One region of the Mesorhizobium sp. B2-3-7 genome, then DNA from elsewhere that is predicted to be linked to it. Evidence: riboswitches for the same ligand, from Rfam matches in the RefSeq annotation. Region 1 holds a riboswitch; the other holds the start of a gene.

Region 1 (9,617 bases):
GGCGACGTGTTCGAGATCGAGGCCGGCGATTTCGGCCTGCCGCTGCGCAATCCGCTCGAAATCGAACAGCCGGTGAAGGTGGCGGTGAAGGCGCTGTGAGATGAGCGTGATCTCCTCCCTGGTGGGAGGAGATCGGCAGCTTCCATCTCAATAAATATCGAAGTCGAAATACTTGTCCTGGATCTTCTTGTAGGTGCCGTCGGCGACGATGGCGTCAATGGCTGCGTTGAGCTTGTCGCGCAGCGCCGTATCCTCGAGACGCACGGCAATGCCGGCTTCGGTCTCGGTGCCCTTGACGTCACCGACCATCTTGCAGCAACCGTCGCTCGCCTTCTTCATCCAGTCCATCAGCACGAACTTGTCGGAAAGGACGGCGTCGAGGCGGCCGTTCTGGAGATCGGTGATTGCCTCTTCCTGGGTCGGATAGAGCTTCGCTTCGGCGCCGGCCTTGCCATAGACGTCCTGGGCGTAATTGGCCTGCGTGGTCGCCGCCTGGGCGCCGACCGTCTTGCCGGCGAGTGCCGCCGGTTCGGTCGAGGCGATGTCGCTGTCCTTCAGGGCGACGAGCGACAGCGGCGTCGTATAGTATTTGTGGGTGAACGCGACCTGCTTCTTGCGCTCCTCGGTGATGCTCATCGAAGCGATGATTGCGTCGAATTTCTTGGCCTGCAGCGCCGGGATGATGCCGTCCCAGTCCTGGGTGACGATCTCGCATTCGACCTTCATCTGCGCGCACAAGGCGTTGGCGATGTCGATGTCGAAGCCCTCGACCTTGCCGTCGGGCGTGATGGTGTTGAACGGCGGATAGGCGCCCTCGGTGCCGATCTTGATTTTCTCCGCCGCATGCGCCGATAGGGCGCCGGCACCAAGCGTCAGCATGGCGGCGGCGGCCGCCGATACGATCCATTTCGAAATCTGCATTTTCATTCCCCTTGAGCGCCGCCACGTCGGCGGCCGGCGAGGCAGCCAAGCATGGCGAGCCGGCGCAGGCAAGTATCTTGCCTGACGGTGATGAGCGTTCAGGGCGCGGCGCGAAAGTGCTTGGACAGCTTCAGGCCCTGCGCCTGGTAGTTCGAGCCGAGCTCGGTGCCGTAAAGCGCCTGCGGCCGCTTCAGCATATGCTCGTAGACCAGCCGGCCGACGATCTGGCCATGATCGAGGATGAACGGCACCTCATGGCTGCGCACTTCGAGCACGGCGCGGCTGCCGGTGCCGCCGGCCGCCGAATGGCCGAAACCCGGATCGAAGAAGCCGGCATAGTGGACACGGAACTCGCCCACCAGCGGATCGAAGGGCGTCATTTCGGCCGCGTAGAGCGGCGGCACATGCACCGCTTCCTGGCTGACGAGGATGTAGAACTCGTCCGGATCGAGCACCAGCTCGCCGGCGCCGCTCTTGTGGATCGGCTCCCAGAAGTCGACGATCTCCTGCGCCGCGCGTTTGTCGACATCGACCAGGCCGGTATGGTGCTTGCCGCGATAGCCGACCAGCCCGTCACTGTCGCCGTTGAGATCGATCGACAATGCGATGCCGCCGCCGGAGATGTTTGGCGGTTCGGTGGCGACCAGCATTTCGGCCCGGTGCAATTGATGCAACTCTGCTTCCGAGAGCAGCGCATTGCCGGTGCGGAAGCGTATCTGCGAAAGGCGCGAGCCGGCGCGCACGACGATCGGGAAGGTCCGTGGGCTGACTTCGAGATAGAGCGGACCATGATAGCCGGCGGCGATCTTGTCGAACTCGTGGCCGCGATCGGTCATCACGCGGGTGAAGATATCGAGCCGCCCGGTCGAGCTCTTGGGATTGGCGGACGCCGAAATTTCCGCCGGCAGCGCCAGGCTTTCGAGCAGGGGCACGATGTAGACGCAGCCGGTTTCCAGAACAGCGCCGTCGGCCAGGCTGATCTCGTGCAGCTTCAACCGGTCGAGTTTTTCACTGACCTTATGGTTGGGACCCGGCAGGAAGGACGCGCGCACCCGCCACGCCTTGTCGCCGAGCCTCAGATCAAGGCTGGCCGGCTGGATCTGGTCGGCGTCGAGCGCACGCGACGACTTCAGCGCGCCGGACTGGAACAGCGCCGCAATGTCCTGATCGGGAAGAATTCCTGTCTGCCGCAAAGTCTGGCTCCGCTCTGCTGGTACAAGTCTCTTAATGAAGCCGGCAATTGACGCAAGCGTGGCGCGGGTCTAAAGGGTCGTTATCCCGTGGTGATTTGGCCGGTCGGCTTGCAGCCACGTTAAACAAGTCGCTAAAGGACCGTCGGGCCGCAAGGCCGCATGGACCGGTTGCGACTTTTTCGCGGCCGGTTTTTTTGTGTTTGGATAGGACGATGACGAGCAAGACGCGCAACTGGAAGCCTCAGACCGCACTCGTGCATGGCGGGACCCTGCGTTCCGGCTTCGGTGAAACTTCCGAGGCGATGTACCTGACCCAGGGCTATGTCTATGAAACGGCCCAAGCCGCCGAAGCCCGCTTCAAGGGCGAGGAACCGGGCTTCATCTATTCGCGCTACGCCAATCCGACCGTCGACATGTTCGAGAAGCGCATGTGCGCGCTCGAAGGCGCCGAGGACGCGCGCGCCACCGCGTCCGGCATGGCGGCGGTGACGGCAGCCCTCCTGTGCAGCGTCAAGGCCGGCGATCACATCGTTGCGGCGCGCGCCCTGTTCGGCTCCTGCCGCTGGGTGGTCGAGACGCTGGCGCCGCGCTACGGCATCGAGGCGACGCTGGTCGACGGCACCGACATCGCCAATTGGGAAAAGGCGGTTCGGCCCAACACCAAGCTGTTTTTCCTGGAAAGCCCGACCAACCCGACGCTTGAGGTGGTGGACATCGCCGCCGTCGCTTCGCTTGCCAATTCGATCGGCGCGCGGCTGGTCGTGGACAATGTCTTCGCCACGCCGCTGCAGCAGAAGCCGTTGCAGCTCGGCGCGCATATCGTGGTCTATTCGGCGACCAAGCACATCGATGGCCAGGGCCGATGTCTCGGCGGCGTCATTCTGTCGGACAAGAAGTGGATCGACGAGAACCTGCACGATTATTTCCGCCATACCGGCCCCAGCCTGTCACCGTTCAATGCCTGGACGCTGCTGAAGGGCCTGGAAACGCTGCCGCTGCGCGTGCGCCAGCAGACGGAGAGCGCCGGCAAGATCGCCGATTTCCTGGCCGAGCAGCCGGAGATCGCCCGCGTGATCTATCCCGGGCGCGCCGACCATCCGCAGGCTGACGTCGTGAAGAAGCAGATGTCGGGCGGTTCCACCCTGATCTGCTTTGACGTCAAGGGCGGCAAGCAGGGTGCCTTCGCCTTGCAGAACGCGCTCGACATCGTCCTGATCTCGAACAATCTCGGTGACGCCAAAAGCCTGATCACCCATCCGGCGACGACGACGCACAAGAACCTAAGCAACGAAGCGCGCGCCGAGCTCGGCATCGGACCCGGCACGCTCAGGCTGTCGGTCGGGTTGGAAGATACCGACGATTTGCTGGACGACATCGCGCAGGCGTTGAAGGCCCGATGAGGACTGGTGGCAGACCGAGGATTACAGGCCTGCCGCTTTGCGCAACGCTTCGTTCATGCGCGTCTGCCAGCCATCACCACCGGCCCTGAAACGGTCGACAACATCGGCGTCGAGGCGCAACTGTACCGCACGTTTGGGTCGCGCAAGCGGCGGTCGGCCAACTTTGCGGCGCGAAGCGGCATCGGTCGGCTGCGCATCCGGATCGGCCTCGGCGGCGGCAGTGATCGCAGCATCTTCCTCGTCGGTCCTCGCGCCAAGCGCCTTTCTGGCGAGCCCCAAAGCATCAGCGCGCGACTGCTTTGGGGGAGTAGCCTCGCGGCGCACGATCGTCTTAGAGGTTTTCGACATAGTCCGTAATCTCCTGTCTCGTTGCCTTGCGTAGCGAAATTACGCGGATCGCATGGCTTCGCTCGACATAGACCATCACAAAAACGCCAGCCTCGATCAGACCGATGGCAACAAGACGATCCTCGCCAAAATCCTCGCTGTCATCGAGCCGGATAACGGCATTGGCGAAATCGAAGGACGGAGCGATCGCGAAATCCACGCCATGCTTGGCCCTGTTTGTCTTTGCCTTGTTTCATCCCACTCGAACAGCATCGCCGTCGGGGCGCTCCATAGGTTATTGTATACACAAAAATAGAGCCAAGTTCAACAATTTTTGTATATACGATAACCTTCCTCGACATCAAGCTGAACCGCCGACATCAAGCGCGGGAGGGCGTCTCTTCGAGCTCGGCCGCCTTGGTGCCGATGGTCATGGCGTTGCCGCGCCAGTCGACGGCCCCGCCCAGCCAACCGCGCATCCAGATCGCCGGCAACATCAGGTCGCGTGCGATCATCGCGGTGACGATGCGCGGCGACAGATACCAGCCCTTTGCCGAGGCGAGCATGCATTCCGGCAGGTAGGCGAGCGCCAGCACGCAAAGCGCTGTCATGGGCAGGCTGACGCCGGCGCTGGCCGCGGCGATCAGCGCCAGCACGAGCGGAGCCGCCACGCCGGTCAGGATCTCGGGCGCGAAGAAGAGCGGAAAGGTGACGCGGCGCAGGCGCGCCCAGCGGGCCTGGCGCGACCAGATCTCGCCCGGCATGCGCTGCCCGAGCGGCTGCTCGAAGGGCGAAGCGACGAGATTGACGCGCAGGCCGAGCCTGTTGACCAGTTTGGTCGACGCGGCATCCTCCGCGATCTCGGCGGCGAGCGCACGGATGCCGCCATTGGCGTCGAGCATCTGCTTGTTCCACAACATGCTCTTGCCCTGGGCAAAGCCGAGGCCAAGCGCCTCGCCGGCATATTGCCAGCGCGCCTGCAGCGTGTTGAGGAAAGCGCATTCGACTTCTGCCCAGAAGCCGTCGGGCCGCGAACCGATCGGCGTCGAGCAAACCAGGCCGGTGTCCCGCCGCCATGCCGCCATCAGGTGCTGGACGTAGTCTTTCGGCATCAGCACGTTGGAATCGGCGAGAATGACCCAGTCGTGGCGCGCTGCCTCCCAGCCCTTGACGCAGTTGTTCAGTTTCGGGTTGGCGCTGACGCGGTCGTCGCCGGTGAGCAGGCGGGCCGGCACGGCTGGAAAGCGGGCGATCGCGGCGCGGATCGGCTTGACCGCGGGGTCGTCGGCATGGGCGACACAAAAGATCAGTTCGTAGCGCGGCCAGTCGAGCGAGAAAGCGCGCTCAAGCGTCTCATGGGTAAACGGCTCGACGCCGCGCGCCGGGATGACGATCGACACAGGCAGCGGCTTGCCGGCCGGCGGCGCGATGGCGGCGCGCCGTTTCAGGCGCGAGCAGGCGAGCAGGATGCTGGCGAGATTTGAGGCGATGAGAGCGATCGAAAGCGAGCCGGTTATGAGAGCGAGTTCCATCGATATCCGGTCACTCCAGAAAAACCGGCCCGCTTGGCGGCCGTTTTCGACAGTTCGACAGAGCGCCCGAGTCGCCCGGCATTGCTGGTGCACACCATCACTGTCATGTGTCACTCAAATGACATTGTTTGTCGGCACCTGCCCTTCAGGGACAGCAACTCGGACGCGCACGGTTGATCGAACCGCAAAGAGCGCCGAATGTTCCACACCGGATTTGTTTTGGAGCCGCTCATGTACCGCGCCGTCACGCGCAACATCGAAGTGCAGGTCAGGCCGTTCTATCTCGAGGACCGCTCGGATCCTTCGGAAAACCGCTATGTCTGGGGCTACCAGATAACGATCGACAACCAGTCCGACGAATTCGTGCAGCTGTTGTCGCGCTATTGGCACATAACCGACGGCGCCGGCCGGGTCGAGGAAGTGCGAGGTGCCGGCGTGGTCGGCGATCAGCCCGAACTCAATCCCGGCGACAGCTATCAATACACGTCGGGCTGTCCGCTCTCGACCCCGTCGGGGATCATGGTCGGTCACTACACCATGCGCAACGAGCGGGGCGAGACATTCGACATCGCCATCCCCGCCTTCTCACTCGACCTGCCGGGGACAAGGCGGACGGTGAATTAGACGAGGCGAAATCGGCGACAGCGTCGTTCTCCCCGTCACTATACGGCGAGAAATGTCCGGCAGGAATGAGGGGCAGCGCCGCCCCTCATCCGCTCTTGGGCCCCTTCTCCCCGTAGAACGGGGAGAAACAAGAACCCTACTGAGTCGTAAATTCCGCCGGATCGAAGTCATATTGCGTCGAACAGAACTCGCAAGCGACGTGGATGCCGCCGTCCTCGGTGCTGTCCTTGATCTCCTGCGCGGAGAAGCCCTCGAGGATGCCGCGGATCTTGTCGCGGGAGCATGAGCACTGATCGGCGACGGGAACGCCGCCGAAGACCCGCACGCCATGCTCGTGGAACAGACGATAGAGCAGCCGCTCGGCGCCGATGGTCGGATCGATCAGTTCGGTCGGCTCGATAGTGCCGAGCAGCGCCAGCAATTCCTGCCAGGAATTGTCTGTGGGATCGTGGATCTCCTCGCGCGGATCGCCATCCCCGCCGGGCAGGTCAGGAACGCGCATGCGCTCGGAGGCCTGCGGCAGGAACTGCGCCAGGATGCCGCCCGCCCGCCACTGCTCGCGCGCGCCGCCGGGGCCGGGCGTCAAAAGCTTGGCGACGGAAAGCCGGAGATCGGTCGGGATCTGCTCCGACTGGCGGAAATAGGTGCGCGCGGCCTCTTCCAGGGTCTCGCCGTCGAGCTGGACGATGCCTTGGTAGCGCTGCGTGTGAGCACCTTGGTCGATGGTCAGCGCCAGCACACCATTGCCGAGCAGCGTTTGCTGCGAGGTCTCGCCGGCCGCAATCAGCGCCTCCAGCCGGTCGGCATCGAAGCGCGCATAGGCGCGCAGCGCCGAGGGCGTGGAAAAATCCGCGACCAGCATGTCGACAGGGCCGTCGGTGCGGGTCTGCAGGATGAACTTGCCCTCGAACTTGAGCGAGGTGCCGAGCAGCACCGTCAGCACACAGGCTTCCGCCAGCAACCGGGCGACCGGCTCGGGATAATCATGGCGGCCAAGGATCGCGTCGAGCATCGGTCCAAGCTGCACGGTGCGGCCGCGCACATCGAGCGGGCCGACCTCGAAGGGCACGACGTGATCATCGCCGGCGTAACCGAATTCGCCGAGTTTGGGGTGATGTTCAGCCACTTGATGGGTTTCCAGCATGACAAAGCTCCAGGGCGCGGCCATGCCGCCCTTTGGGGAGCATGCGTCTAAACGCGCTTGATTTGTGTGATGCCGCGCAGATAGGCATCGCGCCTCCGGAGATCAAGTTCCCCGGCACGTCAAGCGCCAAGACACTTCAAGTCCACTTCAGGCCCCAAGACACCAGGCAAGCACGGCCTTTTGGGCGTGGAGCCGGTTCTCGGCCTCGTCGAAGACCACCGAATGCGGACCGTCGATGACCTCGTCCGTCACTTCCTCGCCGCGATGCGCCGGCAGACAATGCATGAACAGCGCGTCGGGCTTTGCCTTGGCCATCAGCTTGGCGTTGACCTGGTAGGGCGAAAACACGTTGTGGCCGCGGGCGCGGTGCTCCTGGCCCATCGACACCCAGCAGTCGGTGACGACGCAGTCGGCCTGGTCGACAGCTTCCTCTGGCGAGCGGGTAAAGGAGAGCTTGCCGCCATGCGCCTTTGACCAGTCGACATGCTTCTGCGCCGGCTCGCTGCCTTCGGGCACCGCGACGTTGAGGTTGAAGCGGAACCGCGCCGAGGCTTCCAGCAGCGAATGCAGCACGTTGTTGCCGTCGCCAGTCCAGGCGATGGTCTTGCCGGCGACCGGACCGCGATGCTCCTCGAAGGTCATGATGTCGGCCATCAGCTGGCAAGGATGGGTATCGTCGGTGAGCCCGTTGATCACCGGGATGGTTGCATTCTCGGTCAGCTCCAGCAGCCGCTCATGCGAGGTGGTGCGGATCATGATGGCATCGACATAGCGCGACAGAACCTTGGCTGTGTCGGCGATGGTCTCGGACCGGCCGAGCTGCATCTCGGTGCCCGTCAGCATGATGGTCTCGCCGCCAAGCTGACGCATGCCGACATCGAAGGAGACGCGCGTGCGCGTCGACGGCTTGTCGAAGATCATCGCCAGCACCTTGCCTTCGAGCGGTTTCGAGCGCTCGCCCGCCTTGAGGCGCGCCTTGCGCTCCACTGCGTCGGTCAGCATGGAGCGCAGGTCGCCTTCGGAAACGGCGGAGAGGTCGGTGAAATGACGAAGTGACATCAGGAGCTTTCGAATTTACTTCGCGGCTTCAGCGGCGATGGCCTCGAACAGGGCCTTGGCGCCGGCGCGAATGCGCTCCAGCGCTTCATGGATCTCGCTGTCCGTGACGGTGAGCGGCGGCAGCAGGCGAATGACGTTGTCGCCGGCCGGAACCGCGAGCAGATGCTGGTCGCGCAGCGCCATGTTCACCTTGCCGTTGGGCATGGCGCATTTGAGGCCCAGCATCAGCCCCGTGCCCCTGATGTCCTCGATGACCTCGGGGAATTCGTCGGCCACCCCTGCCAGCCCTTGCTTCAACAACAGCGCCTTGCGCTGCACATCCGCCAGGAAGCCCTCCTCCAGCACCACGTCGAGCACGGCATTGCCGACCGCCATGGCCAGCGGGTTGCCGCCGAACGTAGTGCCGTGGACGCCCGCGGTCATGCCGACAGCCGCCTCGTCGGTGGCAAGGCAGGCGCCCATCGGGAAGCCACCGCCAATGCCTTTGGCGATGGCCATAATGTCTGGAGCGACCCCCGACCATTCATGCGCGAACAGCTTGCCGGTGCGGCCGATGCCGCACTGGACCTCATCGTAGATCAACAGCAGGCCGTGCTGGTCGCAGAGCTGCCGCAGCCGCTTCAGCGATTGTGTCGGCACCGGGCGGATACCGCCCTCGCCCTGCACCGGTTCGATCAGGATCGCCGCGGTCTCCGGCGTGATCGCTTTTTCGGCGGCGTCGATATCGTCGAAGCCGACCTGGTCGAAACCCTCGACCTTGGGGCCGAAGCCTTCGAGATATTTGTACTGGCCGCCGGCCGCGATGGTCGCCAGCGTGCGGCCATGGAAGGCGCCCTCGAAAGTGATGACGCGGAAACGCTCGGGATGGCCCTTGACGAAATGGTAGCGCCGCGCCGTCTTGATCGCGCATTCCAGCGCCTCGGCGCCCGAATTGGTGAAGAACACCTTGTCGGCGAAGGTGGCGTCGGCCAGCCGCTCGCCGAGCCGGCTCTGCCCCGGGATCTCGTAGAGATTGGAGACGTGCCAGAGCTTGGCAGCCTGTTCAGTGAGCGCCGCGACCAGATGCGGATGGCCGTGGCCCAGCGAATTGACGGCTATGCCGCCGGCAAAGTCGAGATATCGCTCGCCCTTGTCGGTAACCAGCCAAGTGCCTTCCCCATGGTCGAAAGCCAGGGGTGCGCGAGCAAAGGTCTCGAAAAGCGCCGAACCGCTCATTATATGCGTCTCCGGAACCGGAAAATCAAAAAAGCCGCCAAAGCGGCGGCCTTTGCGGCTTATCGGGTTTTTCAGCCATGAAGTCAACGAAAACGTCGCGTAGTGGCGCGCGGCAAGCCTCCCGACGGGACGCCGGCTCATAAGTGAGCTGGCAAGTTGGGGAAAACCGAAAAAACCGATTCGTGTTGCACTTCGGACTCTT
Region 2 (9,617 bases), on a different contig from region 1:
CGTCGCCTCCGAACCGGCGGCGCGCATCGTCTGCGGCCAGGCGCTGGACCCGCAGGCCGCATGCGCCGACCTTGCGTCGCGCACCGACGCTTTCGTCGCGGTAACCGCCGGCGGGGCTGGAACCTGGTGGCATGACAGGCAGGCCGGTTGCGTACGCCACGTCGCTGCGCCAAAGGTCAAGGTGGTGGATACGCTGGCAGCCGGCGACGTCTTTCATGGCGCATTCGCAGCCGGATTGGCGCAAGCCATGCCGATCGAGCAGGCGCTACGCTTTGCCAGCGCGGCCGCAGCGCTCAAATGCCAGCGCTTCGGCGGCAGGCTGGGCGCGCCCGATCGTGCCGAGACACTGGCGATGATGGCGGCGACCTGGCCTGAAGGAGCCTAGTTCTTCGCCGGATGCTCGACCGCCTGGCGACCGAAATCCGGCACGTCAATGTCCTGGCCGGCCTCGATGATCGAGCGTCGCACGGCCCGGGTGCGGGTGAACAGGTCGAACAGCTTGTCGCCGTCGCCCCAGCGGATCGCCCGCTGCAGAAAAGCCAGATCCTCCGAGAACCGCGCCAGCATTTCCAGGATCGCGTCCTTGTTGTGCAGGCACACGTCCCGCCACATGGTCGGATCTGAGGCGGCGAGACGCGTGAAGTCGCGGAAACCGGAAGCGGAATATTTGATGACTTCCGTCTTGGTCACCGATTCCAGGTCATCGGCGGTGCCGACGATGTTGTAGGCGATGATGTGCGGCAAATGCGAGACGATGGCCAGTGTCATGTCGTGATGCTGCGGATCCATCGTGTCGATGTTGGCGCCACAACGGCGCCAGAATTCGGAAAGCCTTTCCAGCGCGTCCGGATCCGTGTCCGGCAGCGGAGTGAAAATGCACCAGCGGTTGTCGAACAGATCGGCGAAACCGGCATCGGGCCCAGATTTCTCCGTGCCGGCCAGCGGATGGCCGGGAATGAAATGCACCCCACCGGGTATATGCGGCTGCATCTGTGCGATCACGGAAGCCTTGGTCGAGCCGACATCGGTGACGATGGCGCCCCTCTTCAGCGCCGGCGCGATCTCTTGCGCCACCGCGCCGGACGAGCCGACCGGCACCGAGACGATAACCAGGTCGGCATCGCGGACCGCTTCCTTGGCATCTATGGCGTAGGAGGAGCCCAGCCCAAGCTCTTGCGCGCGCGCCAGCGTTGCGGCGCTGCGCGTCGAGATGGCGACATGGCCGGCCAGGCCCTCGCGGCGGATGACGCGGGCCAGCGACGAGCCGATCAGGCCGATGCCGACCAGCGCGATCTTTTCGAACATCGGTGATGCCATGGCGTTCTAGCTTTTCAGGAATGTCGTGAGTGCCGCGACAACGCCGCGATTGGCCTCTTCGGTGCCGACCGTCATACGCAGTGCGTTGGGAAAGCCATAGCCCGAAACACGCCGCAATATGTAGCCGCGCTGGGTGAGATAATCGTCCGCCGCCGCGGCCGAATGCTTGCCGTCGTCGGGAAAATGAATGAGGAGGAAATTGCCGACGCTCGGCGTCACCCGCAACCCGAGCCCGGTCATCTGTTCGCTCAGCCAGGCCAGCCAGGTCTCGTTATGCGCGACGCTGCGCTCGATATGGGCGCGGTCGCGGACGGCGGCGATGCCGGCCTCGATCGCCGTCGCATTGACGTTGAAGGGACCGCGTATGCGGTTGATCGCGTCGACGATGTGCATCGGCCCATACATCCATCCGATCCGCGCCCCGCCAAGTCCGATCTTGGAGAAGGTGCGGGTCATGACCACGTTCTGAGAGCTGCCCGCGAGCTCGATGCCGGCCTCATAGTCGTTGCGCCTGACATATTCGGCATAGGCGGCATCGAGCACCAGAAGCACGTTCTTCGGCAGGCCGGCATGCAGGCGGCGCACCTCCTGGAACGGCACGTAAGTGCCGGTTGGATTGTTGGGATTGGCGAGGAACACGATCTTCGTACGTGGCGTGACGGCCGCCAGGATCGCATCGATGTCGGCGCGCTCCTCGGTCTCCTTGACCGCGACAGGCGTCGCCCCCGCCGACTGGATGTAGATCTTGTAGACCATGAAGGCGTGTTCGGTGAATATGGCCTCGTCGCCGGGGGCGAGATAAGTCTGCGCCAGCAGGCCGAGGATCTCGTCGGAGCCGTTGGAACAGATGATGTTCTGTGCGTTCAGACCATGCACCTCGGCGATTGCTTCGCGCAGGCGCCGGGCGGTGCCGTCGGGATAGACGTCGAGCTTGGCGGCGACCTCGCGCGCGGCCTCGATTGCCTTCGGCGAGGGGCCGAGCGGGTTCTCGTTCGACGACAGCTTGTGGACCTTGTCCACCCCGGCGGGGGCCGAGCTCTTGCCCGGCACATAGGCCTGGATGTCCATGATGCCCGCGCGCGGGGTTGGACGTGCCTTGTCCGAGGTCTGGCTCATATCGCAAAATCCGTCGAGAACGCCTCCATCCTGGAAGCCGCTGCGGAAATACAAGCCATGGCCGGCAATGTCGAGAGGTGGCAGTGGTGCCAGCAGGCGGCATTGACGGCGAGGCAGGTGAGTTCTAGAAGGGCAGCGACAGTTCCGTGGTGATTTGGCCGGTCGGCTTGCAGCCACGTTAAACAATTCGCTAAAGGGCCGTTTGCGCGACGTAACCGGCTTTGCGAAGGCATTGCCGGTTTTTTATTGTCCGCGGCCGGCCGGACGAACGCATCGGCGGCGCGGACATCGGTAGCGATTTCCGCAAAGGCGAGGGTGCAGCAAGAGAGACGAGATGGCCGCTCAGCGCGCTGGCAGAACCAACAACGAGGCAGACCAACCGTCGAGCCCGGTCGTGCGCTTCGGCGCCGACAAGCCGCTCAAGCTCGACGCCGGCACGCTGCTGTCGCCGTTCCAGATCGCCTACCAGACCTACGGCACGCTGAATGACGCCCGTTCCAACGCCATTCTCGTCTGCCACGCATTGACCGGCGACCAGCATGTGGCCAGCACCAATCCAGTGACCGGCAAGCCGGGTTGGTGGGAAGTGCTGATCGGCCCCGGCAAGATCATCGACACCAACCGTTTCTTCGTCATCTGCTCAAACGTCATCGGCGGCTGCCTCGGTTCCACCGGCCCGGCATCCACCAATCCCGCCACCGGCAAGCCTTATGGGCTCGACCTTCCGGTCATCACCATCCGCGACATGGTGCGTGCCCAGCAGATGCTGATCGATCATTTCGGCATCGAAAAACTGTTTTGCGTGCTCGGCGGGTCGATGGGCGGCATGCAGGTGCTGCAATGGGCGTCGAGCTATCCGGAGCGTGTTTTCTCGGCGCTGCCGATCGCCACCGGCGCGCGGCATTCCTCGCAGAACATCGCTTTCCACGAGGTCGGCCGGCAGGCCGTGATGGCCGACCCCGAATGGCATGGCGGCAAGTATTTCGACCACGGCAAACGCCCGGAAAAGGGGCTCGCCGTGGCGCGCATGGCCGCCCACATCACCTACCTGTCGGAAGCAGCCTTGCACCGGAAGTTCGGCCGCAACCTGCAGGATCGCGAAGCGCTGACCTTCGGCTTCGACGCCGATTTCCAGATCGAGAGCTATCTGCGTCACCAGGGCATGACTTTCGTCGACCGCTTCGACGCCAATTCCTATCTCTATATGACGCGGTCCATGGACTATTTCGACCTCGCCGCCGACCACGGCGGCAGGCTGGCCGATGCTTTTGCCGGCACCAAGACACGCTTCTGCCTGGTTTCGTTCACCTCGGATTGGCTGTTTCCGACCGAGGAGAGCCGCTCGATCGTCCATGCGCTGAATGCCGCCGGCGCGTCGGTGTCCTTCGTCGAGATCGAGACCGATCGCGGGCACGACGCCTTCCTGCTTGACGAGCCGGAACTGTTCGCCGCCATCAATGGCTTCATCGGCTCGGCCGCGCGAGCGAGAGGGCTCGGCGCATGACCCCGCAAAATTGCAGACCTGTCCATCAAGGGTCACGCACCACGACAAGGGGCAAGCCATGAGCGTCAACCGCGCCCAGCGCGTCGATCTCGAGGTGATCGCCGGTCTGATCCCGCCGCAATCGCGGGTGCTGGACGTCGGCTCCGGCGACGGCTCGCTGCTCGAGCTTTTGCAGGAAACCAAGCAGATCGACGGCCGCGGACTGGAGCTGTCGCAGCGCGGTGTCAACGAATGCGTGGCGCGCGGCCTTTCCGTCGTTCAGGGCGACGCCGACAAGGATCTCGAATTCTATCCCGACAAGGGTTTTGATTTCGTTGTCCTGTCGCAGACCTTGCAGGCGACCCGCAACCCGAAGCTCGTTCTCGACGAACTGCTCAGGATCGGCGAACACGCCATCGTTTCCTTCCCCAATTTCGGCCACTGGCGGGTGCGCCTGTCGCTGTTCGTCAAGGGCCGCATGCCGGTGACCAAGGACCTGCCCTATTCCTGGTACGACACGCCGAACATCCACTTCTGCACCATCCGCGACTTCGTCAATCTGTGCGAGGAGCTTGGCGCGACCGTGGAAAGGGCGACCGCGCTCGACGCCAACGGCCAGAAGATCGGCCTGTCGATGCCATGGTGGTTCTGGAACTTCTTCGGCCAGCAGGCAGTGTTCTTGTTGAAGCGATAAGGGCCATCCCGGAGGTGGCTATGACACCCCCTTTTCGGGCGAAGTCGAGCTACAGGCTGATCTCTGCGACGAAGGTCATCAGCAGGTTGGAACGCATAGCCCGGCGAAGGCTCAGCGATCGAGCTCCGGGAAATACGGATCCGACAAGAACCGTCTGTCGCGTTCGCCTTGCAGGCAGTCGATCGGAGCCTCGGCTTCGGCGGGAATGATCCTGGTCTCGTTCTGAACGCCGCTCACTTCGAGAATCAGCTTGCGCCGGATTGCCGTCGAAAATTCGGCGGCTGTATAAATCGGCAGCACGAAGGAGCCCGGCCCGCCGGTGACGCACTGGGCGTAATACCGGTCGAGGTGGCTGAAGGTGGGCGATGGATTGATCAGGATCGGCAGGCCGTTGATGACGATGCCTCTGGCGTTTGCCGCATCCCGCGTGGCGGTGACGGGCGGCCCGATATTGTTCGGTCCGTCACCGGAAATATCGATGACGCTGCGTTCGCTTTCGTAAGCGGTGCGGTCGAAGAGCCCCGCGCCGAAGGCGAGCGCGCCGGAGATCGACGTGCCGCGGAAGCTGCGGAACGGACGGGCCGCTATCTTGTCGGCAAAGGCGTTGGCGCTCTCGGCGCCGTCGATGACCTGCCAGCCGATGAGCGCGTCGTCGCGCACGGTGCCGGCCCATTCGAAATAGGTGAGCGCGATGCGACCGGCGTTCCCGGCGCGGACCGCCTTGATGAAGTCGGGATGACGCAGCGCCTCCACATAGCCGGCGCGCTGCAGGGCGAACTCCTTCTCGTCCATCGACAATGAGATATCGACCGCCAGCACCAGTTGGACACCAACGGCCAGACTATCCGGCGCAGGCGCAGTCACGGCGGCCTCGGTGCAGGCCAGGCAGGCAAGCAGGCTGAGAGCATCAAGCATGGCCGGCTCAAGCTATGTTTCCGGTGCGATCTTCCCTCGCGATCACGGCGAAATAAAGCTGCCGCGTGGCGTGGCGCGGGCTGGTCCGAATAGATGCCGGAAGTGCTATTTCTTGCGGCGAGGAGCGGCCGGCGGCGGCTCGATTGCGCCTGCCCTTATGCGCGCGGGCTTCAGAGCCGGCACGCCGGACGCCTTCACGATGGTCAGTGCGCGCGGGAAGAATTGATTGTTGTGCTGGCCGCGGCCTATATTGAGGATCGTCGCCCCGCCCAGCCGCTTCTCCAGCATCGACAACACCCGCCGCAGTGTCGGTCCGTCGAAGGCATCGAGAGCCTCATCGATGATCACCCATTTTGGTTGGCGCAGCACGAGGCGGGCAAAGGCCAGCAGGCGCAGTTCGTCGTCGGCCAGTTCATGCTCCCAGCGCGCGCTGCGGCCGAGCGACGACGACAGGTGTTCCAGGCCGATCTCGGCCAGCACGGCTGAGATATCGGCATCGCTTGCCGGCGCAACCCCGTCCACGTGGTCGAGCACTTCGCGCAACGTGGCGGTCGCGAAGTAGGGCGTGCGCGGCACGAAGATAGGCACCTCCCCCGCCGGCATGCCGATGCGCCCGCTCCCCCACGGCCACAGGCCGGCAATGGCGCGAAAGAACAGCGTCTTGCCCGCGCCAGGCTCGCCGGTGAGCATGACGCGTTCGCCGGCGTGGATCTCGACATGCTGGTCGGCGAGCCTCGTGCAGCCCTCCGGCGAGGCCACTTCGAGTTTCTCGAAGGTCAGCTTGCCGTTTGCATTCTCGCCGAATTCGATGCGCCTTTCCTGGTCGTGCAGCACATCGGTCTCATCCAGCGCAATGCGGAAATCGGCGACGCGCATCAGCGTCGCGCGCCAATCGGCGATGCTGCCGATATTGTTGATGAACCAACGCAATGAAGAATGGACCTGATTGAAGGCGCCGACCGCCATCATCAGTCCGCCGAAGCTGATATCGCCCGCGAAATAGACCGGCGAAGCGACCAGGATGGGAGCCACCACGGTGATCCAGCCATAGGTGTCCGTCACCCAGGCGAGATTGATCTGGGCGTTATAGATGCGTCGCATGGCGCCGAGCACGGTGCCCAGGTCGGTTTCCAGCCGCCGCCTGGCATCGGGCTCGCTTCGGGCGAGCGCGATGGCATCGATGTTCTCGTTGACGCGCACCATCGAGGAACGCAGCTCCGCCTCGCGTGTGTAGCGGTCGCTGTTGAGGTGGATCAGTGGCCGTCCGACCAGCCAGCTCAGCCAGGAAGCCGTTCCGGCATAGAGGATGGCCGCCCACACCATGTAGCCCGGTATGGCGAGCGATGTCCCGCCGACATGGAAGACGAAGCCCGAGGACAGCTCCCATAACACGCCGACGAAGGAGGCGAGCAGGATTAGGGATTGCAGCAGGCCAACGCCAAGATCCGTCGACAGGTCGGAAAGATGGCTCGCGTCCTGCTGCATGCGCTGGTCGGGATTGACCCCGATGGCGCCTGCATGCGCCAGGCGAAAAGCGCGCGCCGGCCGCATCCATCCATCGATCAGATCGAGCGTCAGCGCCTCGCGCAGCTTCAGCCGGATCGTCTGATTGAGCCAGGTCTGGCCGACATTGAGCACAAGAAGCCCACCGGCAATCGCGGCAAAAATGGCGAGCTGGTGCAGGAAGGCCTGCATGTCGCGGCGTGCAAGCGCATCGTAGAAAGGCTGGTTCCAGCGGTTGAGCAGAACCTGGCCGATCGAGGTCGCGACAATGACGGCAACCATTCCGATGGAGGCCCAGCGTAGCCCTTTGCGGACCGGCGACCCGGCAAGCGCCAGCTTGATGGTTGCCACCTGATCACGCAGGCTCGAAGCTTCGACCGCAGCGATAGGCCGGGCAGAGGCATCATTGTCCGGATAATCGGCCATGAGCTGAAGTCCTTGCGTTCAAAAGCGGTGCTGAAAACCGGATGAAGTGTAGTGACGCCACCGGTCACTCAGCCAGGCTGCGAGCCCGTCAGCGACAGATAGGTCGCGAAATGCCGTCCGGCGCAAGTTTCTGGCACGATCACGAAGGTGTCATTCGCGGACCCGGCGATGTCGTGGCCCCGGTCTCTATTCGCCGGCCGAGCCGCGTTGCTGCATGCGGCGAAAGCACCGGCACGAAAACCCGTCGGGAAGCGCGCTGGGCGGCCGGCACGCCCTGATAGAGCCGCTTCTGCGCCTCGACCACGATGACGCCGGAAAAGATCGGCCACAGCCGCCGGCCGGCGCGCTCCACCATATTGTGGAAGCGCATCATGAAACGCCGCCGCGATGGCGGAAAGAACAGGGCGTCGGACCAGGCGGCGGGCGTGAAATTCGCCTCGCGCAGCAATTCGGTGAGCTGACCGCGCGAGAAGGGCCTGCCATTGCCGAACGGCGTATGTTCGAACCGCGCCCAGACGCCGCGCCGGTTGGGCACGACGATGACCACCCGGCCGGCCGGCGACAGCACGCGCCAGATCTCGTTCAGCGTTTCGCGCGGGTTTTCGACATGCTCGAGCGAATGCACGAGCAGCATGCGGTCGATGCAGGAATCGACCAGCGGCAGTTCCTCGTCGAAAACCAGAGCCGTCGCCGTCGGTCCCGCCGCCGGCCAGACCACGGCGCCCTGCGTCGCCGGCATGAAGGCGAACACCCGCTCGGCGTCGCTGCCGAACCGTTCCAGCCAAGGCAAGGTGTAGCCGAGCCCGACAAGCCGCTCATTGGGCACGGTGGCCCATATCGATGACAAGGCCATGGTGATCGAATGCTCGGCGAAGCGACCGAGCGCTGTCGAATAGAAGGAGCGGAGATCGACGATGTCGGAATGCATGTCAGGGATGTAGCCGCGATATCGGCGGGTTTCAACAAAAGGCCGCGACGTCCCGAGATCCCGGATGTCGAATGACATCCTGACATTAGTCATCTCCGGGATGACATCCGCGCGTCGGCGTCCTATGTCTGCGGCGAAAGATGGAGAGATGCGATGGCGGTCGAAATCGAACAGTTCATGTGCCGCAGCGACAATTTCGGCGTGCTGGTGCATGACCCCAAAAGCGGTCAGACCGCGCTTATCGATGCGCCGGAAGAAGCGGCGATCCTGGCTGCGGTCAAGCGCACCGGCTGGACGCCGACGATGATCCTGACCACGCATCACCATGCCGACCATGTCGAGGCCAATCTGGCGCTGAAGCAGCGCTTCAAGCTGCGCATCGTGGGTCCCGAAGCCGAAAAGGCCAAGATTCCCGGCATTGACGACACTGTCGAGGACGGTTCGATCCTGCATCTCGGCGAGGAGCGCATCGAAGTGATCGCCACCCCCGGCCACACCGCCGGCCACGTCTCCTATCACCTGCCGGCATCGAAAGTGGCGTTCACCGCCGACACGCTGTTCGCGCTCGGCTGCGGGCGGCTGTTCGAATGCAAGCCGCCGGTGATGTATGGATCCCTGAAGAAGCTCGCGGCACTGCCTGCCGCGACCGTGATCTATTGCGGGCACGAATACACGCTCGCCAACGCCCGTTTCGCGCTGAGCGTCGACCGGACCAATTCGGCATTGAAGGAACGCGCGGCAAAAATTGAAGCGCTGCGCGCCGATAACAAGCCGACGCTGCCGACCACGATCGGCGAGGAATTGTCGACCAACCCTTTCCTGCGCTGGCACGATCCGGCAATCCGCAGGCATCTCGGCATGGAGAAGGCGTCGGATGTCGAGGTTTTTGCCGAGATCCGCAAGCGCAAGGATAATTTCTAGGCCAAGCGACACTGGTCGAAACCATGACGAGTTCCGCAGAAATCATCGTCATCCTTGGCATGAAGCCGCATCCGGAAGGCGGCTGGTACACGGAAACCTTTCGCGACGGTGGCGGCGGAGCTCGAGGCCACTCGACGGCGATCTATTTTCTGCTGGAGCAGGGCCAGGTTTCCGCCTGGCATCGCGTCAGGGATGCAGCCGAGGCCTGGCACTTCTACGCCGGCGCGCCGCTGGCGCTGTCGATATGGGAAGAAGGCGGCCCAAAGGCTAACCGGGTGATCGAGCAGGTGCTCGGCATCGAGCTTGCGGCCGGC

The links. A riboswitch is a leader RNA that binds a small molecule or an ion and turns the genes downstream of it on or off. The one in region 1 is predicted to bind S-adenosylmethionine.
Region 2: linked by a shared signal. The riboswitch ahead of FJ940_RS25495 (homoserine O-acetyltransferase) and the one ahead of FJ940_RS23455 (O-succinylhomoserine sulfhydrylase) in region 1 are both predicted to bind S-adenosylmethionine.

What each region holds. Positions count from the first base shown of each region.
Region 1 is NZ_VFVV01000013.1:123,979-133,595, reverse strand. Features, by position in the region: gene araD1 (AraD1 family protein) at 1-99, shown strand, start outside; gene FJ940_RS23465 (ABC transporter substrate-binding protein) at 148-921, opposite strand; gene FJ940_RS23460 (2'-deoxycytidine 5'-triphosphate deaminase) at 1,020-2,114, opposite strand; SAM riboswitch at 2,192-2,269, shown strand; gene FJ940_RS23455 (O-succinylhomoserine sulfhydrylase) at 2,327-3,514, shown strand; gene FJ940_RS23450 (BrnA antitoxin family protein) at 3,536-3,862, opposite strand; gene FJ940_RS28890 (hypothetical protein) at 3,915-4,157, shown strand; gene FJ940_RS23440 (ceramide glucosyltransferase) at 4,222-5,373, opposite strand; gene apaG (Co2+/Mg2+ efflux protein ApaG) at 5,605-5,997, shown strand; gene FJ940_RS23430 (Hsp33 family molecular chaperone) at 6,134-7,165, opposite strand; gene argF (ornithine carbamoyltransferase) at 7,289-8,200, opposite strand; gene FJ940_RS23420 (aspartate aminotransferase family protein) at 8,216-9,415, opposite strand.
Region 2 is NZ_VFVV01000016.1:90,698-100,314, forward strand. Features, by position in the region: gene FJ940_RS25480 (sugar kinase) at 1-385, shown strand, start outside; gene FJ940_RS25485 (prephenate/arogenate dehydrogenase family protein) at 382-1,317, opposite strand; gene hisC (histidinol-phosphate transaminase) at 1,324-2,433, opposite strand; SAM riboswitch at 2,570-2,647, shown strand; gene FJ940_RS25495 (homoserine O-acetyltransferase) at 2,768-3,937, shown strand; gene metW (methionine biosynthesis protein MetW) at 3,996-4,610, shown strand; gene FJ940_RS25505 (DUF1194 domain-containing protein) at 4,722-5,525, opposite strand; gene FJ940_RS25510 (ABC transporter ATP-binding protein/permease) at 5,631-7,454, opposite strand; gene FJ940_RS25515 (methyltransferase domain-containing protein) at 7,594-8,382, opposite strand; gene gloB (hydroxyacylglutathione hydrolase) at 8,536-9,303, shown strand; gene FJ940_RS25525 (cupin domain-containing protein) at 9,327-9,617, shown strand, end outside.